3 regions of the Streptomyces sp. NPDC001492 genome follow, and region 2 is predicted to be linked to each of the others. Evidence: riboswitches for the same ligand, from Rfam matches in the RefSeq annotation. Region 2 holds a riboswitch; each other region holds the start of a gene.
The links. A riboswitch is a leader RNA that binds a small molecule or an ion and turns the genes downstream of it on or off. The one in region 2 is predicted to bind cobalamin.

Region 1 (5,772 bases), on a different contig from region 2:
CGTGGTGTCCTTCGTCGTGGTTCAGCTGCTTCCGCAGGGGCCGAGCATCCCCGCTTTCGGTGAGCCGGCGGCCGGTCGAGCGCCTCGTCCAGGCGCGTCCGAGCCCTCATGAGCGGGACTGGGTGAAGGTCTGCGGGACATCGCCCGGAGCCGGCCGGCTCGCGAGGGCATCGACGTATAGACGTATACGAGCGTGCAGAGGCTGAACGCGCCGTCCGAGCCGCGCAGCCTGTCAGCAGAAGCCGGCGGATCGCAGCGGTGAGCGAGGGCCGCCACCTTCCTGGACCACCGGCTCGTCTCCGCCAGCCCGGCCGCTGCGCTCCGGAGCGCCGTGCTTCGACCACCCCAGGGCCGAGCGCAAACTCGACGTCGACGTCATGTCCCGCGCACCCTCGGGCCGACGCGAAACACCGTGCGCCCCTCGGGAGCTGGCCGCGACTCGATGACCGGTATGGGGTCGATGACCTCGGGCGGGCGAGGGTTTCCCGCTGCTGGGGGCTCTCGAGCCCGCCGGTCGGCAGGTGGTCGTAGTCGGGCAGCGGCAGGGTGCCGCGGGCGGGGTCGGTCTTGACTCTCACGTCCTCCCGGCGTCGCCCGCGGACGTGCCCGGCGTCAGCGGCTCCCCGGCCCGCCGCTCCCGAACGACCCGCTGCTGCCCTCGCTCCAGCGCTTGGGCCGCTGCGACCCGCTCGTCCTGCTCGGCGTATTGCCGTGACCAGGCAGCTCGTGCGGGGTCAGCCGGTGGTCGCTGCGGGGTATCTCGGCGGGCTCACGGTTCTCCCGTACCTCGCGGACCGGGCCGTCGTCCGGCAGCCGCGGCTGATCCTCCGGGCGCGGCGGAGCGGGTTCGCGGCGACGGATGCGGGCGCCCAGCAAGAAGGCACCGATCAGCAGGGCCACGACCGCCACCCCCACGACGACCAGGCCGATTCCGAGTGCGCCGCGACCTGCGGCGATGTTCATGTCCATCCATGAGGTGCTCATGGGCTCGCGGGTACCCATGGGACCCGGTGCGAACCGACCCGGCCGAAGTCGGCCGGACCGCGGTTCCCGGTGTTTGAGGCGATCGACGACGGCAACCCGCCAGGTGTGACTTCGACGACCCAGCAGGAGCTCTTCCGGTTCCTGGAGGACCGCTTCGCCTGCGCGCAGGCCTGCACCGAGTGCGCACGCGCGTGTGCTCTGCGCGCAAGCCTCGTGGATCCGGACGGCACGGAGGAGCAGGAACTCGTACGACGCAAGGGCATCATGTGCGCGGAGGTGTGCGACGCGACCTGCCGTGTGCTGTCCGAGCAGAACCACCTGGACGAGGCCGCCATCCGCATCCAGGTGGAGTGGTGCCGCACCGTGTGCCTGGAGGGTGCGCACGCCTTCGACCGGCTGCCGGGCGCCGAGGACGGCGCCAAGGCCTGCCGGCAGTGCGCCGAGGCGTGCACGGAATTCCTCGTCACCCTGAACTGACGCTCACGGCGCGCCGACCGGCTGCCCGAGCCGCACGTTCCAGCGCCCGGACCTGCCGCTGAGCTCGATCGCCGTCAGCGGCGGGACATCCGCCCGCCAGAACGCCGACTCCGGCGCCCCGAGCGCCCGCACCACCGCGGCCCGTACGGCCTCGGGTTCGACCACGGCGAGCGTCCGGCCCGGTGTCCGCGCGACCGCCTCCAGCCAGCCCGCCACCCGGTCGCACAGCGCCGTCACCGACTCCCCACCGTGCGGCGCGGCCGCGGGGTCCGACAGCCAGCGGGCCAGCGCCTCCGGCTCGCGCTGGCTCACCTCCGCCAGCGTCGCACCGCGCCAGCGGCCCGCGTCCAGAGCCGCCAACTCCGGCGCGTCCACGGCGTCGAGACCGAGAGCCTGCGCCGTCTCGCGGCAGCGCACGGTGGGGGAGACCCGGACCCGTTCCGCCGCCGGGAGCGTGCCGGCGGCCGCCCGTGCCTGCCGCAGCCCCGAGGCGTCGAGCGGGCAGCCGTCGTCGAAGCGCGCCTCCCTGAGCGCCGCGGTGAGCGCAGGTGAGACCAAGATCACTCGGCTTGTCATACGTCCGTCCCCGCCCTCGACATTCCCTCAAATCCCTTGATCCGACGGCTGAAACGGCTCACCAGGGGCGCTCGCCGCCGATCCGTGCGCTCTTGGCCGCAACTCTGCTTCGCGGTACCTTCTCGTGGATATTGACGACGGCACAGCGGAAGCCGGTGGAAGTCCGGCACGGTCGCGCCACTGTAAGTCCGGTACGCACCCTGGGTGCGCACCGGGTGAGTCAGACCCGCCCCGTCGTCGCGTGCACCACCGAGACGGGACGCGAGTTCCCCCAGGAGGGCCTGCCATGGCGCAGTCTGTCGCTCAGCCGACCACCACCCCCACCGCCGTACCCGCAAAGCTGCCGATCGGCGCGATCGTCCCCTGGGCGGTCTTCTTCGGCATCCTGATGCTGGTACTGCTCTACTTCGTCGGCGCCGAGCAGGGCGCCACCTCCGTGATGAACGGATCTGACGTGCACGAGTGGGTGCACGACGCCCGTCACCTGCTCGGCTTCCCCTGCCACTGAGGGCGGCGAGAAAGCACAGCCGCTCATGAACTCGGCAACCGTCCGCAACCTCCTGGTGCGCGGCATGCTCGCGGGACTCGCCGCGGGCCTGCTCGCCCTGGTCGTCGCCTACTTCCTCGGTGAACCGCGCGTCGACGCGGCCATCGCCTACGAGGAGGCTCACTCGCACGAGCACGGCATGGAAGTCGTCAGCCGCACGATGCAGTCCACCGCGGGCCTGTCCACCGGTGTCCTGGTCTACGGCGTCGCGTTCGGCGGCATCGCCGCTCTCGCGTACTGCTTCGCGCTCGGCCGCATCGGCCGCTTCGGGCCGCGCGCGAGCGCGCTGCTCCTCGCGGCCGCCGGTCTGATCGCCGTGTACGTCGTGCCGTTCCTGAAGTACCCGGCCAACCCGCCGTCCGTCGGCGACCCGGGCACCATCGGCAAGCGCACCACGCTGTACTTCCTGATGATGGTGCTCAGCGTGCTGCTGGCCGTCGCCACCGTCATCCTGGGCAAGCGCCTCGCGCCGCGCCTGGGCAACTGGAACGCGACGCTCGCCGCGGGCGCGTTCTTCCTCCTCGCCGTCGGGCTCGCGTATGCGTTCCTGCCGGCCGTCAACGAGGTCCCGAAGGACTTCTCCGCCACCCTGCTCTGGCAGTTCCGACTGGCCGCCCTGGCCGTCCAGCTGACCCTGTGGACCTCCTTCGGGCTGGTCTTCGGGGTGCTGGCGGAGCGGGTGCTCGCCCCGAAACCGGCGCGGGTGGACGGCGCCACCCGGGCAACTCCCGTCGCCCCCTGACCGGTTCCGCCGGCTCACTCGGCAAAGGGCCCCCGGTCGACGACCGGGGGCCCTTTCCCTGTCCCTCGCCATTCCCAATTTCTGGAACACGTTCTACGGTGTGCGCCGTCAGGACCGGCCTGGGAAGCCTGGAGGCGCCGTGCACCTCGAATACACGCCCGAGCAGCAGCGGCTGCGCACCGAACTGCGCGCGTACTTCGCCGAGTTGGTGCCGGACAACGCCTACGCACGGCACGGCGACCCGGCCGCCCAGAAACGCTTCTACCGCGAGACCATCCGGCGCCTGGGCACGGACGGCTGGCTCGGCGTGGGCTGGCCGAAGGAGTACGGCGGGCGCGGTCTGACCGCGATGGAGCAGTTCATCTTCTTCGACGAGGCCGCCCAGGCCGGCGTACCACTGCCGCTGATGGCGCTGAACACCGTCGGGCCGACGATCATGCAGTTCGGCACGGAGGAGCAGAAGGCGTACTTCCTGCCCAAGATCCTCGCCGGCGAGATCGACTTCGCGATCGGCTACAGCGAGCCCGACGCGGGGACGGATCTCGCGTCCCTGAAGACGCGCGCGGTGTTCGACGGCGACGGGTACGTCGTCAACGGGCAGAAGATCTGGACCACCAACGGCGACACCGCGGACTGGGTGTGGCTCGCGACCCGCACCGACCCCGAGGCACCGCCTCACAAGGGCATCACCATGCTCCTCGTCCCCACCACCGACCCCGGCTACTCCTGCACCGTCATCAACACCCTTGCCTCGCACGACACCACGGCCAGCTACTACGAGAACATCCGCGTCCCCGTCTCCCGCCGCGTCGGCGCCGAGAACCAGGGCTGGCGGCTGATCACCAACCAGCTCAATCACGAGCGCGTCACCCTCGCCGCCCACGGCACCATGGCCATCCGCGCCCTGCAGGACGTGCAGCGCTGGGCCATGGAGACCAAGCTGGCCGACGGCCGCCGCGTCGTCGACCTGCCCTGGGTGCGCCGCCGGCTCGCCCAGACCCACACCAGGCTGGATGCGATGAAGCTGCTCAACTGGCGGATGGTGCACGCCGTCCAGAACGGCACCCTCACCCCCCAGGACGCCTCCGCGGTCAAGGTCTACGGCTCCGAGGCGCGCCGGGACGCCTACGCCTGGCTGATGGAGATCGTCGGCGCTGCGGGCGCGCTGAAGGAGGGCTCCGCCGGTGCCGTCCTCCACGGCGAACTGGAGCGCGGCTACCGCTCCGCCGTGATCTTCACCTTCGGCGGCGGGAACAACGAGATCCAGCGGGAGATCATCTCGTGGATCGGTCTGGGGATGCCCAGGGTGCGGCGCTAGCCTGCAAGGGTGAGGGACATCCACGCAGGTGACCCCGGGCTCTTCGGGCCGTCCTCGGTGACCTGGCAGATGCACGGCGACCCGATGATGTGGGTCGCCGGAGTCCGCGCGCTCTACCTTCAGGCGCTGCATCCCCGGGCCGTGCGTGGCGTCATGCAGAACTCCGACTTCCGGCGCGATGCCTGGGGCCGGCTGATGCGCACCGCCAACTTCGTCGGCACCATCACCTACGGCACCACCGAGGCCGCCGAGCGGGCCGGCGCCCGCGTCCGGAAGATCCACACCATGCTGTCGGCGACCGACCCGGACACGGGGGAGCGGTACGGCGTCGACGAACCCGAGCTGCTGCTGTGGGTGCACTGCGCCGAGATCGACTCCTATCTGCAGGTCGCGCGCCGCTCCGGCTTCCCGCTCACCGACGCGCAGGCCGACCGCTACATCGGTGAACAGCGTGCCGGTGCCCGCCTGGTCGGGCTCGACCCCGACGCCGTACCGGCCGACCAGGAGGAGTTGGCCGCCTACTTCGAGAAGGTGCGGCCCGAGCTCGCCGTCGGACCCGAGGCGCGCGAAGTGGACGACTTCCTGCTCCGCCCGCCGACGCACCCGCTCCTCGTCCCCGCGCGCGAGGTGCTGTGGCGGCGCGTGGCCCGACTGGCGTACGCCGCCCTGCCGCCGTACGCCCATGAGCTGTACGGCCGACCCGCCCCGAAACCCGACACCGTCACCCTGCAACTGCGCGCCACAGGCAACGTGCTTCGCTGCATTCCCGCACGTCTGCGCTGGCAACTCCCGCCCAAACACATCCTGCGCGCCATGTCACGGCTCGGCCCCGGCTCCCGCCCGGCACCGTACAAACTCGGACGATAGCTCGCCATACTGGACGAGCCAGGGGTGGCCGGGACGGAAAGTTACGGGGGCGATCGCAGCAGATGGGGGACAGCAGGCTGATCCAGGGCCGGTACCGGCTGCTCGACCTGATCGGGCGGGGCGGTATGGGCGAGGTGTGGCGATCGCGCGACGAGTCGCTCGGCCGGCATGTCGCCGTCAAGTGCCTCAAGCCCCTCGGTCCGCACCACGACCAGTCCTTCACCCGCGTCCTCAGGGAGCGCTTTCGCCGCGAGGCCCGCG
Region 2 (5,772 bases):
TCTGCAGAAGGCAGGCGGTGCGGTCGGCGAGGGCGTGGAGCATGTTCTCGGCCAACTCGTCGCTGCCGTATGTCGCATAGGGGGCAACTCGGACGGGTCCGCCGAGGGCGCCGGCCATGTAGTGGATCGCCGGGAGCTCGGGGACGAGCGTCGAGACGGCCGTCGCGTGCACGGCGTGGGTGTGGACCACGGCGCGGGCGTCGGTGGTCCGGTGGATCGCGAGGTGCATGGGGAGTTCGCTCGTCGGGACGAGCGTGCCGAGCACCTGACGGCCTTCGAGGTCGACGCCGGTCACGTCCTCGGGCGCGAGCCGGTCGTAGGGCACGCCCGAGGGTGTGACCAGCACGGTGTCCCCGACGCGCACCGAAACATTGCCGGAGGTGCCGACGACGAGGCCGTCGGCGACCGTGCGGCGGGCGGTCGCGACGAGCGCCTCCCAAGCGTGCGCCACCTCGGCACTCGGACCCCTCCCCCACCGCTCCGGCACTCCCCGCACGCCTTCTCGCGCATCCCGTTCGCCTCGCTGGTCCCGCCGCTGCTCAGCCATGCCGCGATCCTGCCAGGCACCTCCCCGGCCCGCCGCGGGGCGGAGGCACTTTAGGGCGGAAGCCACGCCTCCGAAAGACCCCTTATAGGGACATATCCCCCTCTCTCCGTGCTTGGCCTGAGATCACCGGGCATTCGACGACCTTCCAGTAATCTCCCGTTGTTTTGTCGTGCACGTCGCCATTCCGGGGGGAAACATGGCTCGTGATCGCAAACCGCTGCGCCGCCGCACCCGCGTTCTCGCGGTCTCGGTGGCGGCACTCACCGTCACAGGGGCGGCTCTCGCCGGGCTTCCGGCCTCGGCGGCGAGTCTGCCGAAGGGGCACGACGTCTCCTCGCACCAGAAGAACGTCGACTGGTCGAGCGCGAAGGCCAAGGGCGCCAGGTTCGTCTACGTCAAGGCGACCGAGTCCACGAACTACAGCAATCCGTACTTCGGGCAGCAGTACAACGGCGCCCGCAGCGCCGGCATCATCCGCGGCGCGTACCACTTCGCGCTGCCGGACAAGTCGTCGGGCAGGGCGCAGGCGGCGTACTTCGTGAACCACGGCGGCAGGTGGAGTTCGGACGGCTGGACGCTGCCGCCCGCGCTCGACATCGAATACAACCCGTACAGCGCCAAGCACAGGTGCTACGGCCTGAGCAAGGCGCACATGGTCGGCTGGATCAAGTCGTTCAGCGGCGAGGTGAAGCGGCTCACCGGCCGCCATCCCGTGATCTACACGACCACCCACTGGTGGAACACCTGCACGGGCGGAAGCGGCGCGTTCGCGCACGACCACGCGCTGTGGATAGCCCGTCACGGCTCCGGGGCCACGGGTTCTCTCCCGGCCGGCTGGTCGTTCTGGACCTTCTGGCAGTACGACAACGGCGGCAGCCTGCCGGGTGACCAGAATCTCTTCAACGGGTCGCAGACCCAGCTGAGGAAGTTCGCCCGGGGCTACTGACCAAGCGGCGCCGGGGGACCGGGGGTCGCCGGCACGGGGCGGAGCGGCGACCCCCTTATCCAGACATCGTGCGGCCGCCCTCAGTTCATCTTCCGTTCACCCAGGTTGCCTACGGTCAACCGACCGTTGACTTCGAACGATTGCCTGGGTAAATGGAAAACTTCTCGCTGATCCTCGCGATTGTGGTAGTGACCGCACTCGCGTTTGATTTCACGAACGGTTTCCACGACACCGCCAACGCGATGGCCACCACCATCTCGACCGGCGCGCTCAAGCCCAAGGTCGCGGTGGCCATGTCCGCCGTGCTGAACCTTGCGGGTGCCTTCCTCTCCGTGGAGGTCGCCAACACGATCTCCAAGGGTCTCGTCGACGAGACCGGCATACGTCCCGAGGTCATCTTCGCGGCGCTGGTCGGCGCGATCCTCTGGAACCTGCTGACCTGGCTCGTCGGCCTTCCCTCCAGTTCCTCGCACGCCCTGATGGGCGGTCTGATCGGCGCCACCATCGCCTCGGCCGGCATGGGCGCGGTGCACGGTGACGTGCTCGTCACCAAGGTGCTCATCCCGGCGCTCGCCGCCCCGATCGTCGCGGGCCTGGCAGCGCTGCTCGCGACCCGGCTGTCGTACACCGTCGGCAAGAAGGCCGACGGCAAGGCCGCCGAAAAGGGCTACCGCGTCGGCCAGATCGCCTCCGCGGGCCTGGTCTCGCTGGCCCACGGCACCAACGACGCACAGAAGACGATGGGCATCATCACCCTCGCCCTGGTCGCCGGCGGCGCCGTCGCCCCCGACTCCGACCCGCCCACCTGGGTCATCCTCTCCGCGGGCCTCGCCATCGCGCTCGGCACCTGGCTCGGCGGCTGGCGCATCATCCGCACCATGGGCAAGGGACTGACCGAGCTCCAGCCGCAGCAGGGCTTCGCCGCCCAGACCAGCGCGGCCACGGTCATCCTGGCCTCCTCGCACCTCGGCTTCTCGCTCTCCACCACCCACTCGGTCTCCGGTTCGGTGATGGGTGCGGGCCTCGGCCGCAAGGGCGGCGTGGTCCGCTGGTCGACGGCGACCCGCATGCTCGTGGCCTGGTGCCTGACGCTGCCGGCCGCCGCCCTGGTCGGTGCGGGCGCGGAGTCCGTCACGGATCTCGGCGACTGGGGCACCGCCGTCGTCGCCGTCTTCCTGGTCGTCGCCAGTGCGGCCATCTGGAAGATCTCCCGGCGCGAGGTCGTCGACGCGTCGAACGTCAACGAGACCGACGAACCCGCGGGCGTGGTGACCACGGCGATCGCCGCCGTGACCCCGCCCCCCACGGGCACGGTGACCGAGGGCCTGACGGCCACGATCCCCGCCCCGGCCCCCGTGACCGCCGCCCCCGACCCGGCGACCCCGCCGGCCGCGGCCGTCTGAGCCCGCCCACCGGTACGAAGGAAGAGAAGCAGCATGAAGATCGACTGGGCAGCCCTGGGCTCCGTCTTCGGCGTCAGCCTCGCGGTCACGGTGGGCCTCGTGGCCCTGTTCACCCTCGGCATCATGGGCCTGTCGCGCCGCGAGCGGGCCGTGGCGCAGGGCAACTCGGCGTCCCTCGCGGTGGCCGGCGCGTACGTGGCCTTCGCGGGGTGCGCGGCGGCGGTGGCCTACGGGATCCATCTGGTGATCGCCAAGGCCTGAGGCGGCCGGACCGCCTCCCCACCGTCCCGCGGGGCGAGGAAGCACCCTTTCGTGCTTCCTCGCCCCGCGGGTTTTTCCTGCGCGGATCCGAGCGCCGGGTGTGGGCCTCAGCACACTCCCCCGCCGCAGGTCAACGGCAAGTTGACTGCCGTTCGGGGGCGTGGTGGACTGCCGAGGCCATATACGGCGGCGCGAGAGGAAGCCGGTGCGAGTCCGGCGCGGTCCCGCCACTGTCACCGGGGTAGTAAGCCCCGGGAGCCAGGAACTCTCACCGCCGGTCTCGTCGAACCAGGGCGTGGACACCCTGAGTGAGGACATGTCGCCATGCCAGCCTGCCGTTTGAGGTACAGGACCAGGTCCCTGCCCGACCCCACGGCCGGCTGAGCCGATGCGTGCCGATCGCGTCTTCGCGTACGGCGCCGCCGCCGGCCTCCTCGGTGACCATCTGCTCGGCGATCCGCGCCGTGGACATCCGGTCGCCGTGTTCGGGCGGGCCGCAGGTGCCGTGGAGCGGGTGTTGTGGCGGGACCACCGCGGGTGGGGCGCACTGCACACCGCCGTGTGCGCCGGTGGCGCCATCGCGCTCGGTGTCGTGGCGCAGAGAGCCGTACGTCCGTCCCGTGCCGCCTCCCTCGCGCTGACCGCGGCCGCCACCTGGGCCGTCGTCGGGGGGACTTCGCTCGCGCGCGAGGCCCGTGGCATCGGGCGTGCGCTGGAGACCGGGGACGTCGAGGCCGCCCGGGCCAGGCTGCCGCATCTGTGCGGACGGGATCCGCAGGCCCTGGACGCCGACGGGATCGCGCGGGCGGTGGTGGAGTCCGTCGCCGAGAACACGTCCGACGCCGTCGTGGGGGCGCTGGTGTGGGGGGCCGTGGGCGGGGTGCCGGGGCTGCTCGGGTTCCGGGCCGTCAACACGCTCGACGCCATGGTGGGGCACAAGTCGGCCAGGTACCGGCGGTACGGGTGGGCTTCGGCGCGGCTGGACGACGTGGCGGGGTGGCCGGGGGCCCGTCTGACCGCCGTACTGGCCGCCGTTGCCGGGGGTGACGGCCGGGGGGCCGTACGCGCCTGGCGTTCTGACGCCGCGAAGCATCCGAGTCCCAATGCCGGGCCTGTGGAGGCCTCGTTCGCGGGGGCGCTGGGGGTGCGGCTCGGGGGGACCTTGTCTTACGGGGGGCGGGTCGAGCATCGGCCTGTGCTGAACGCGGAGGGGCGGGCTGTGGAGGCCGGGGACATCGAGCGGGCCGTGCGGTTGTCGCGGCGGGTGGGGTGGCTGGCGTTGGGGGTCAGCGCGGCTGGGGCGGTGCTGCGGGGGCGGGCGGCGAGGCGCCCGGCGGTGGGGGCTGTGCCCACCCTCCCCCACTCTCGGCTTCGCTCGAGCGGGGGGCCCGCCATCGCCCCAGCGGAACGACTGCCCACAGCGGTTGGCGGTGCGTCATGACCGGCGGGGGGCTTCTCGTTGCCGGTACCACCTCCGACGCCGGGAAGAGTGTCGTCACCGCCGGGATCTGTCGTTGGCTCGTGCGGCAGGGGGTCAAGGTGGCGCCCTTCAAGGCGCAGAACATGTCCCTCAATTCGTTTGTGACGCGTGAGGGTGCCGAGATCGGGCGGGCTCAGGCCATGCAGGCGCAGGCCTGCCGGGTCGAGCCGACCGCGCTGATGAACCCCGTGCTGCTCAAGCCCGGTGGCGAGCAGAGCAGCCAGGTCGTGCTGATGGGCAAGCCCGTCGGCGAGCTGAGTGCGCGCGGGTATCACGGTGGGCGGCAGCAGCAGCTTCTGGGGACCGTGCTCGACTGCCTGGCCGAGTTGCGGGGCACGTATGACGCCGTGATCTGTGAGGGGGCGGGTTCTCCCGCCGAGATCAACCTGCGCCGGACCGACATCGTGAACATGGGGATCGCCCGTAACGCGCGGCTTCCCGTGCTCGTGGTCGGTGACATCGACCGCGGTGGGGTCTTCGCCTCCTTCTTCGGGACCGTCGCCCTGCTCTCGCCCGAGGACCAGGAACTCGTCGCCGGGTTCCTCGTCAACAAGTTCCGCGGGGACGTCAGCCTTCTGGAGCCCGGCCTCGACATGCTGCGCGGCCTCACCGGACGGCACACCTACGGCGTCCTGCCGTTCCAGCACGGCCTCGGCATCGACGAGGAGGACGGACTGCGGGTCTCCCTTCGGGGGACGGTGCGGGAGTCGAACGTCGCGCCGCCCGTCGACGAGGACGTGCTGCGGGTCGCCGTGTGCGCGATCCCGCTCATGTCCAACTTCACCGACGTGGACGCCCTGGCCGCCGAACCGGGCGTCGTGGTGCGGTTCGTGGACCGGCCGGAGGAGCTCGCCGACGCCGACCTCGTCGTCGTTCCGGGGACCCGGGGGACCGTGAAGGCCCTGGAGTGGCTGCGCGAGCGGGGACTTGCGGACGCTCTGGTCCGCAGGGCCGCCGAACAGCGGCCCGTCCTCGGCATCTGCGGTGGGTTCCAGGTCCTCGGCGAGCACATCGAGGACGAGGTCGAGAGCCGGCGCGGGCATGTCGAAGCGCTCGGAGTGCTGCCCGTACGGGTGCGGTTCGCCCGCGAGAAGACCCTCACCCGGCCCGTGGGGGAAGCCCTGGGCGAGCATGT
Region 3 (5,772 bases), on a different contig from region 2:
GAGATTCGCGGCCACGAGGAGCCGGTGGGCCAGAGTGCGCCCCCGCACAGGTGACTGCCGCACCAACTCCTCGAACCCCTTCTTCACTTCGGCCTGAATGCTGCCGCCCGTGGCCGTCAGCTCTGCCGCCCGCCGACGGGACAGCAGCACCAGAGCGATGAGCAGTTCCCGGCTGGGCCCGCGCGGCTGCAGTGCCTGCTCGACCAGCTCTCCGGCACCTCGCTCCCCAAGGTGGTGCAGTACGCGGAAGCCGAAGTAGGCCTGAAGGATGCTGTGCGGGAAACGGACCTTCTTCTCGGAGCCCTCCACCAGCCTGAGCCTGTGCGCGTTGCCCACGATCCGGGCGAGCACGGCGTGGCACTGGTCCGCGTTCCCTTCGCGCAGACGCCTGCCCTCCTCGGCACCGAGCCTGTCGCAGAGCGTGTTCCAGATCCGCCGTCGGTGCCACTCGGACAAGGCGTTCTGGCGCTTGCCGTACCGGTCGAAGCGGCGGCTCCTCGTCCACACGTGCTCCGCCCAGGTTCTCGCGTGCCGCGCCCTACCGGGATGCATGTCCTGGTCGAGCAATTCGTCGAAGCCGACCTCCAGTTCGTCCTGGAGCAGTCCGATGCACGCCAGGGCGGAGACCACTTCGACGGTGTCCCGGCGCTCCTGCGATGTCAGCGCCACCTCCTCGCGCAGCCGGCCCTCGCACAGGGCCTGATCCCATTTCTCCAGCAGCCACAGCCGGAGCGTGCTGCGATCCCGGCTGCGCGTGTCCAGCCGCTGGGGATCGTCGCGCGGCCGGTCACGCTCCAGGGCGCCCAGGCAGTGCAGTTCGCGCGCGATCTGCAGGTAGATGGGTGATTCGGTCACCTCCGCCGTCTCCACGATCCAGTCCACCCGGCGCTCGTCCGTGCCCGGTACCTGCCCTTCGAGGAACCGGAGGGCCTCCTCCTCGCTCAGCGGTTCCAGCTCGACGATCGCGGCGGGGGTGCTCTCCAGCGGACTGTGCGGCCGGGAGGCGATGACCAGGGGCAGCTTCTCGTCATAGGCGCGCTGGATGGCCTGACGGATGATGTTGTCGCGGTGCTGCTGGAGTTCGCCGTCGAGGAGCGCCTCTTCCAGCCCGTCGGCTATCACCACCGGCTTGTCGTCGGCCAGCAGTTGCTGCCAGACCCGCTCGGTCTTGCCGCGCGCCAGAACGCCCTGGGGCGCCTCGTCGGCGAAGCGCTGCTTGGCCATGCGCTCGAAGTTGAGGTCGGTCCCGCCGTCCGCGTCCCTCAGCCTGATCGGCACGGGCACGGCGTTCAGCCGGGCGAGCAGTTCGGTGAGCCGTACAAGGACGGCGGTCTTGCCCGCGCCGACACCTCCGACGAGGAGATAGGGCCTGCGCGTGTCACGCTCCCGCAGCCGTTCGGCGATGACCTGGACAACCTCCTCGCGGCCGACGATCTCGGCGGTGTCCTGCCCGGCGGTGGGCATCAGTCCCCGGGGATCCCCACGCGCCTTCGCCAGGTAACGCCGCTTGGTCCAGCTGTACCACCAGAACAGGAAGAGCGCGGCGGCGAGTGAAGCGGTGAGCACGGGACCGACGAACAGCAGGACGGCGTCGAACCCCTTGCTCTGCCGCAGGTGCTCGAACCCGGTCGACGTATGCGCGAACCAGATGTACACACCCTCCCCGCACCAGGCGAGGACCGCGAGCAGGGCGGTCAGCCACACGATCCTGGTCACGTTGGCGTAGGAGAACCATCTGCGCCATTTCCTGGGGCGGGCGGTGCCCCCGCGGGCCTTTGGACGCAACGCTCTTCGTGGCCGCGTCCTGCTGGGCGAGTGACGGGCGACCGACATCGTGCGTTCTCCCTCCGAGAGCGGTTCTCGGGATCGGAGGCCCACGCCGACGCCTGTACCTCCTTCCATTGGAAGCACTCCCCCAACGCCCCGCAACCCGGGGTCGGGTCACGAGACCCCCTGTGGAAAACCCGAGGCCCGTTGTCCTACCCGTCCGGCAGACTCGGGCCATGGACATCGTGATCCGGCAGGCGGAGCCCGACGAGTACGAGACTCTCGGCGAGATCACCGCCCAGGCCTACCTCGGCGACGGGCTGCTCGACTTCGCAGGCAGCGACTGGTACCTCGGCGAGCTGAAGGACGTCGCCAAACGGGCGGCCCACGCGCAGGTCCTGGTGGCCGTGGAGCGCGACCGCCTCCTCGGGGGCGTGACCTTCGTGCCGTCCGGCGGTCCCCTTTCCGAGATAGCCGGGCCTTCGGAGAGCGAGATACGGATGCTCGCCGTCGCCCCGGCCGCCCGCCGCCGTGGCATCGGCGAGGCCCTCGTGCGCGCCTGCATCGACCGGTCCAGGGCCACGCCCGGCCGCACCGGCCTCGTCCTGTCGACCCAGGGCTCGATGCGTGCCGCCCACCGGATCTACGAACGCCTCGGCTTCGTCCGCGTCCCCGAGCGCGACTGGCATCCGGTTCCGGGGAACGAGGACATCCTGCTCCTCACCTATGAGTTGACACTCTGACACGCTCCGAAGTCGGCGCGACACAACATATGGGGGTGCTGTCCTCACCCGGCACAAGATGTATGCTCATGCTCGCTGTCGTCGCAGGGGAATCCGGTGCGAATCCGGAACTGTCCCGCAACGGTGTACCCATACGTGTTCGCACACATATGGGCGTCAGTCCGAGGACCTGCCGACAGTGCGCCCGGCCGCCGTGGCCCGGGTGCTGTGACGTCCGGGCCTCGTGGAGTGGGCCGGTGGACGCGACGCCGTGTGCGCTCGTGACTGCCCCCTGCCCTCCGCAAGGCCCCCGTGCCGAGCGAGGGAGAGCCTCACGTGACCATCGCGCCAGCAGACCCGGTTTCAGCCAGCGCCGCCGTGGCCGAGGACGGCCTGGGAGCCGCGCTGCTGCGGACCCTGACCGGGCTGACCGCCGACCTTCCCGACGCCGACCCCGGCCGGGTCGCCGCCGCCGCGCTGCGCGGCCGGTCCGCCCGTGCGGACGAGACGGAGCTGCGCGAACTGGCCACGGAGGCGGCCGCCGGCCTCATCTCCGAGGACCCCGCCTACTCGCAGCTGGCCGCCCGGCTGCTGACGATCGGCATCGCCGCGGAGGCAGCCTCCCAGGGCGTCAGGTCCTTCACCGAGTCCGTCGCCGTCGGCCACCGCGAGGGCCTCGTCGCCGACCGCACGGCGGAGTTCGTACGGGTCCACGCCGACCGCCTCGACGCCCTCATCGACCCTCAGGCCGATGACCGTTTCGGCTACTTCGGCCTGCGCACCCTGCACAGCCGCTATCTGCTCCGGCACCCCATCACCCGCCAGGTCATCGAGACGCCGCAGCACTTCATGCTGAGGGTGGCGAGCGGCCTGGCCGAGGACGACACCACACGCGCACTCGAGGAAGTCGAGGCCCTCTACCGGCTCATGAGCCGCCTCGACTACCTCCCGTCCTCCCCCACCCTCTTCAACTCCGGCACCCGGCACCCCCAGATGTCGTCCTGCTACCTCCTCGACTCCCCGCTGGACGAGCTGGACTCCATCTACGACCGCTACCACCAGGTCGCCCGCCTCTCGAAGCACGCCGGCGGCATCGGCCTGTCGTACAGCCGCATCCGCGCCCGCGGCTCCCTCATCCGCGGCACCAACGGCCACTCCAACGGCATCGTCCCGTTCCTGAAGACCCTCGACGCCTCGGTCGCCGCCGTGAACCAGGGCGGCCGGCGCAAGGGCGCGGCCGCCGTCTACCTGGAGACCTGGCACTCCGACATCGAGGAGTTCCTGGAGCTGCGCGACAACACCGGTGAGGACGCCCGCCGTACGCACAACCTGAACCTCGCGCACTGGGTCCCGGACGAGTTCATGCGCCGCGTGAACGCCGACGGGCAGTGGTCCCTGTTCTCCCCGGCGGACGTGCCGGAGCTGGTGGACCTGTGGGGTGAGGAGTTCGACGCCGCCTACCGCAAGGCAGAGGAGGCGGGGCTCGCGAAGAAGACCATCCCCGCCCGTGACCTCTACGGCCGCATGATGCGCGCCCTCGCGCAGACCGGCAACGGCTGGATGACCTTCAAGGACGCCGCCAACCGGACCGCCAACCAGACCGCCGAGCCGGGCCATGTCGTCCACTCCTCCAACCTCTGCACCGAGATCCTGGAGGTCACGGACGACGGCGAGACGGCGGTCTGCAACCTGGGTTCGGTCAACCTCGGCGCGTTCGTGGTCGGTCAGGACATCGACTGGGAGCGGCTGGACGAGACGGTCCGCACGGCCGTGACCTTCCTGGACCGCGTGGTCGACATCAACTTCTACCCCACCGAGCAGGCGGGCCGTTCGAACGCCCGCTGGCGCCCCGTGGGCCTGGGCGCGATGGGTCTCCAGGACGTCTTCTTCAAGCTCCGCCTGCCCTTCGACTCCCCCGAGGCCAAGGCCCTGTCCACCCGGATCGCCGAGCGCATCATGCTCGCCGCGTACGAAGCCTCCGCCGACCTCGCCGAGCGGAGCGGCCCGCTGCCGGCCTGGGAGAAGACCCGTACGGCCCGCGGTGTCCTGCACCCCGACCACTACGACACCGAACTCACCTGGCCGGAGCGCTGGGCGGCCCTCCGGGAACGCGTCGCCGCCGTCGGCATGCGCAACTCGCTCCTCCTCGCGATCGCCCCCACCGCCACCATCGCGTCGATCGCGGGCGTGTACGAGTGCATCGAGCCGCAGGTCTCCAACCTCTTCAAGCGCGAGACCCTCTCCGGCGAGTTCCTCCAGGTCAACTCCTACCTGGTGAAGGACCTCAAGGAGCTCGGCGTCTGGGACGCCCGCACCCGCGAGGCGCTGCGCGAGTCGAACGGCTCGGTGCAGGACTTCGCCTGGATCCCGGCCGATGTACGCGCCCTGTACCGCACGGCGTGGGAGATCCCGCAGCGCGGGCTCATCGACATGGCCGCCGCCCGCACCCCGTTCCTGGACCAGTCCCAGTCCCTGAACCTGTTCCTGGAGACGCCGACCATCGGCAAGCTCTCCTCGATGTACGCGTACGCCTGGAAGCAGGGTCTGAAGACGACGTACTACCTGCGCTCCCGCCCGGCGACCCGGATCGCCCGGGCCGCCCAGGCGACCATCCCCGTGCAGCAAGCAGCCGACCCCGAAGCGGTCGCCTGCTCCCTGGAAAACCCCGAGTCCTGCGAGGCCTGCCAGTAATGACCACCCGTAACGCCAATCTCCTCGACCCGGGCTTCGAACTGACCCTGCGCCCCATGCGCTACCCGGACTTCTACGAGCGCTACCGGGACGCCATCAAGAACACCTGGACCGTGGAGGAGGTCGACCTCCACTCGGACGTGGCCGACCTCGCGAAGCTCACGCCCGCCGAGCAGCACCTGATCGGCCGCCTGGTCGCCTTCTTCGCGACGGGCGACTCAATCGTGGCGAACAACCTGGTCCTGACCCTGTACAAGCACATCAACTCCCCGGAGGCGCGGCTCTATCTGAGCCGCCAGCTGTTCGAGGAGGCCGTGCACGTCCAGTTCTATCTGACCCTCCTGGACACCTACCTGCCCGACCCGGAGGACCGCGCCGCCGCCTTCGCCGCCGTCGAGAACATCCCCTCCATCCGCGAGAAGGCCCAGTTCTGCTTCAAGTGGATGGACTCGGTGGACAGCCTTGACCGCCTGGAGTCCACGTCCGACCGCCGCCGCTTCCTGCTCAACCTGATCTGCTTCGCCGCCTGCATCGAGGGCCTGTTCTTCTACGGTGCTTTCGCGTACGTCTACTGGTTCCGCAGCCGCGGCCT

Region 1: linked by a shared signal. The riboswitch ahead of ACWC1K_RS08700 (CbtB domain-containing protein) and the one ahead of ACWC1K_RS34070 (cobalamin biosynthesis protein) in region 2 are both predicted to bind cobalamin.
Region 3: linked by a shared signal. The riboswitch ahead of ACWC1K_RS45450 (ribonucleoside-diphosphate reductase subunit alpha) and the one ahead of ACWC1K_RS34070 (cobalamin biosynthesis protein) in region 2 are both predicted to bind cobalamin.

Annotation. Positions count from the first base shown of each region.
Region 1 is NZ_JBSFHW010000005.1:209,531-215,302, reverse strand. Features, by position in the region: gene ACWC1K_RS08720 (chloride channel protein) at 1-112, shown strand, start outside; gene ACWC1K_RS08715 (DUF6479 family protein) at 613-984, opposite strand; gene ACWC1K_RS08710 (ferredoxin) at 1,090-1,461, shown strand; gene ACWC1K_RS08705 (histidine phosphatase family protein) at 1,465-2,037, opposite strand; cobalamin riboswitch at 2,138-2,320, shown strand; gene ACWC1K_RS08700 (CbtB domain-containing protein) at 2,324-2,545, shown strand; gene ACWC1K_RS08695 (CbtA family protein) at 2,571-3,326, shown strand; gene ACWC1K_RS08690 (acyl-CoA dehydrogenase family protein) at 3,466-4,644, shown strand; gene ACWC1K_RS08685 (oxygenase MpaB family protein) at 4,714-5,511, shown strand; gene ACWC1K_RS08680 (tetratricopeptide repeat protein) at 5,574-5,772, shown strand, end outside.
Region 2 is NZ_JBSFHW010000033.1:57,128-62,899, forward strand. Features, by position in the region: gene ACWC1K_RS34050 (class II aldolase/adducin family protein) at 1-547, opposite strand, end outside; gene ACWC1K_RS34055 (lysozyme) at 744-1,493, shown strand; gene ACWC1K_RS34060 (anion permease) at 1,646-2,896, shown strand; gene ACWC1K_RS34065 (hypothetical protein) at 2,930-3,157, shown strand; cobalamin riboswitch at 3,304-3,445, shown strand; gene ACWC1K_RS34070 (cobalamin biosynthesis protein) at 3,546-4,598, shown strand; gene ACWC1K_RS34075 (cobyric acid synthase) at 4,595-5,772, shown strand, end outside.
Region 3 is NZ_JBSFHW010000063.1:37,309-43,080, forward strand. Features, by position in the region: gene ACWC1K_RS45440 (ATP-binding protein) at 1-1,716, opposite strand, end outside; gene ACWC1K_RS45445 (GNAT family N-acetyltransferase) at 2,004-2,510, shown strand; cobalamin riboswitch at 2,573-2,701, shown strand; gene ACWC1K_RS45450 (ribonucleoside-diphosphate reductase subunit alpha) at 2,826-5,180, shown strand; gene ACWC1K_RS45455 (ribonucleotide-diphosphate reductase subunit beta) at 5,180-5,772, shown strand, end outside.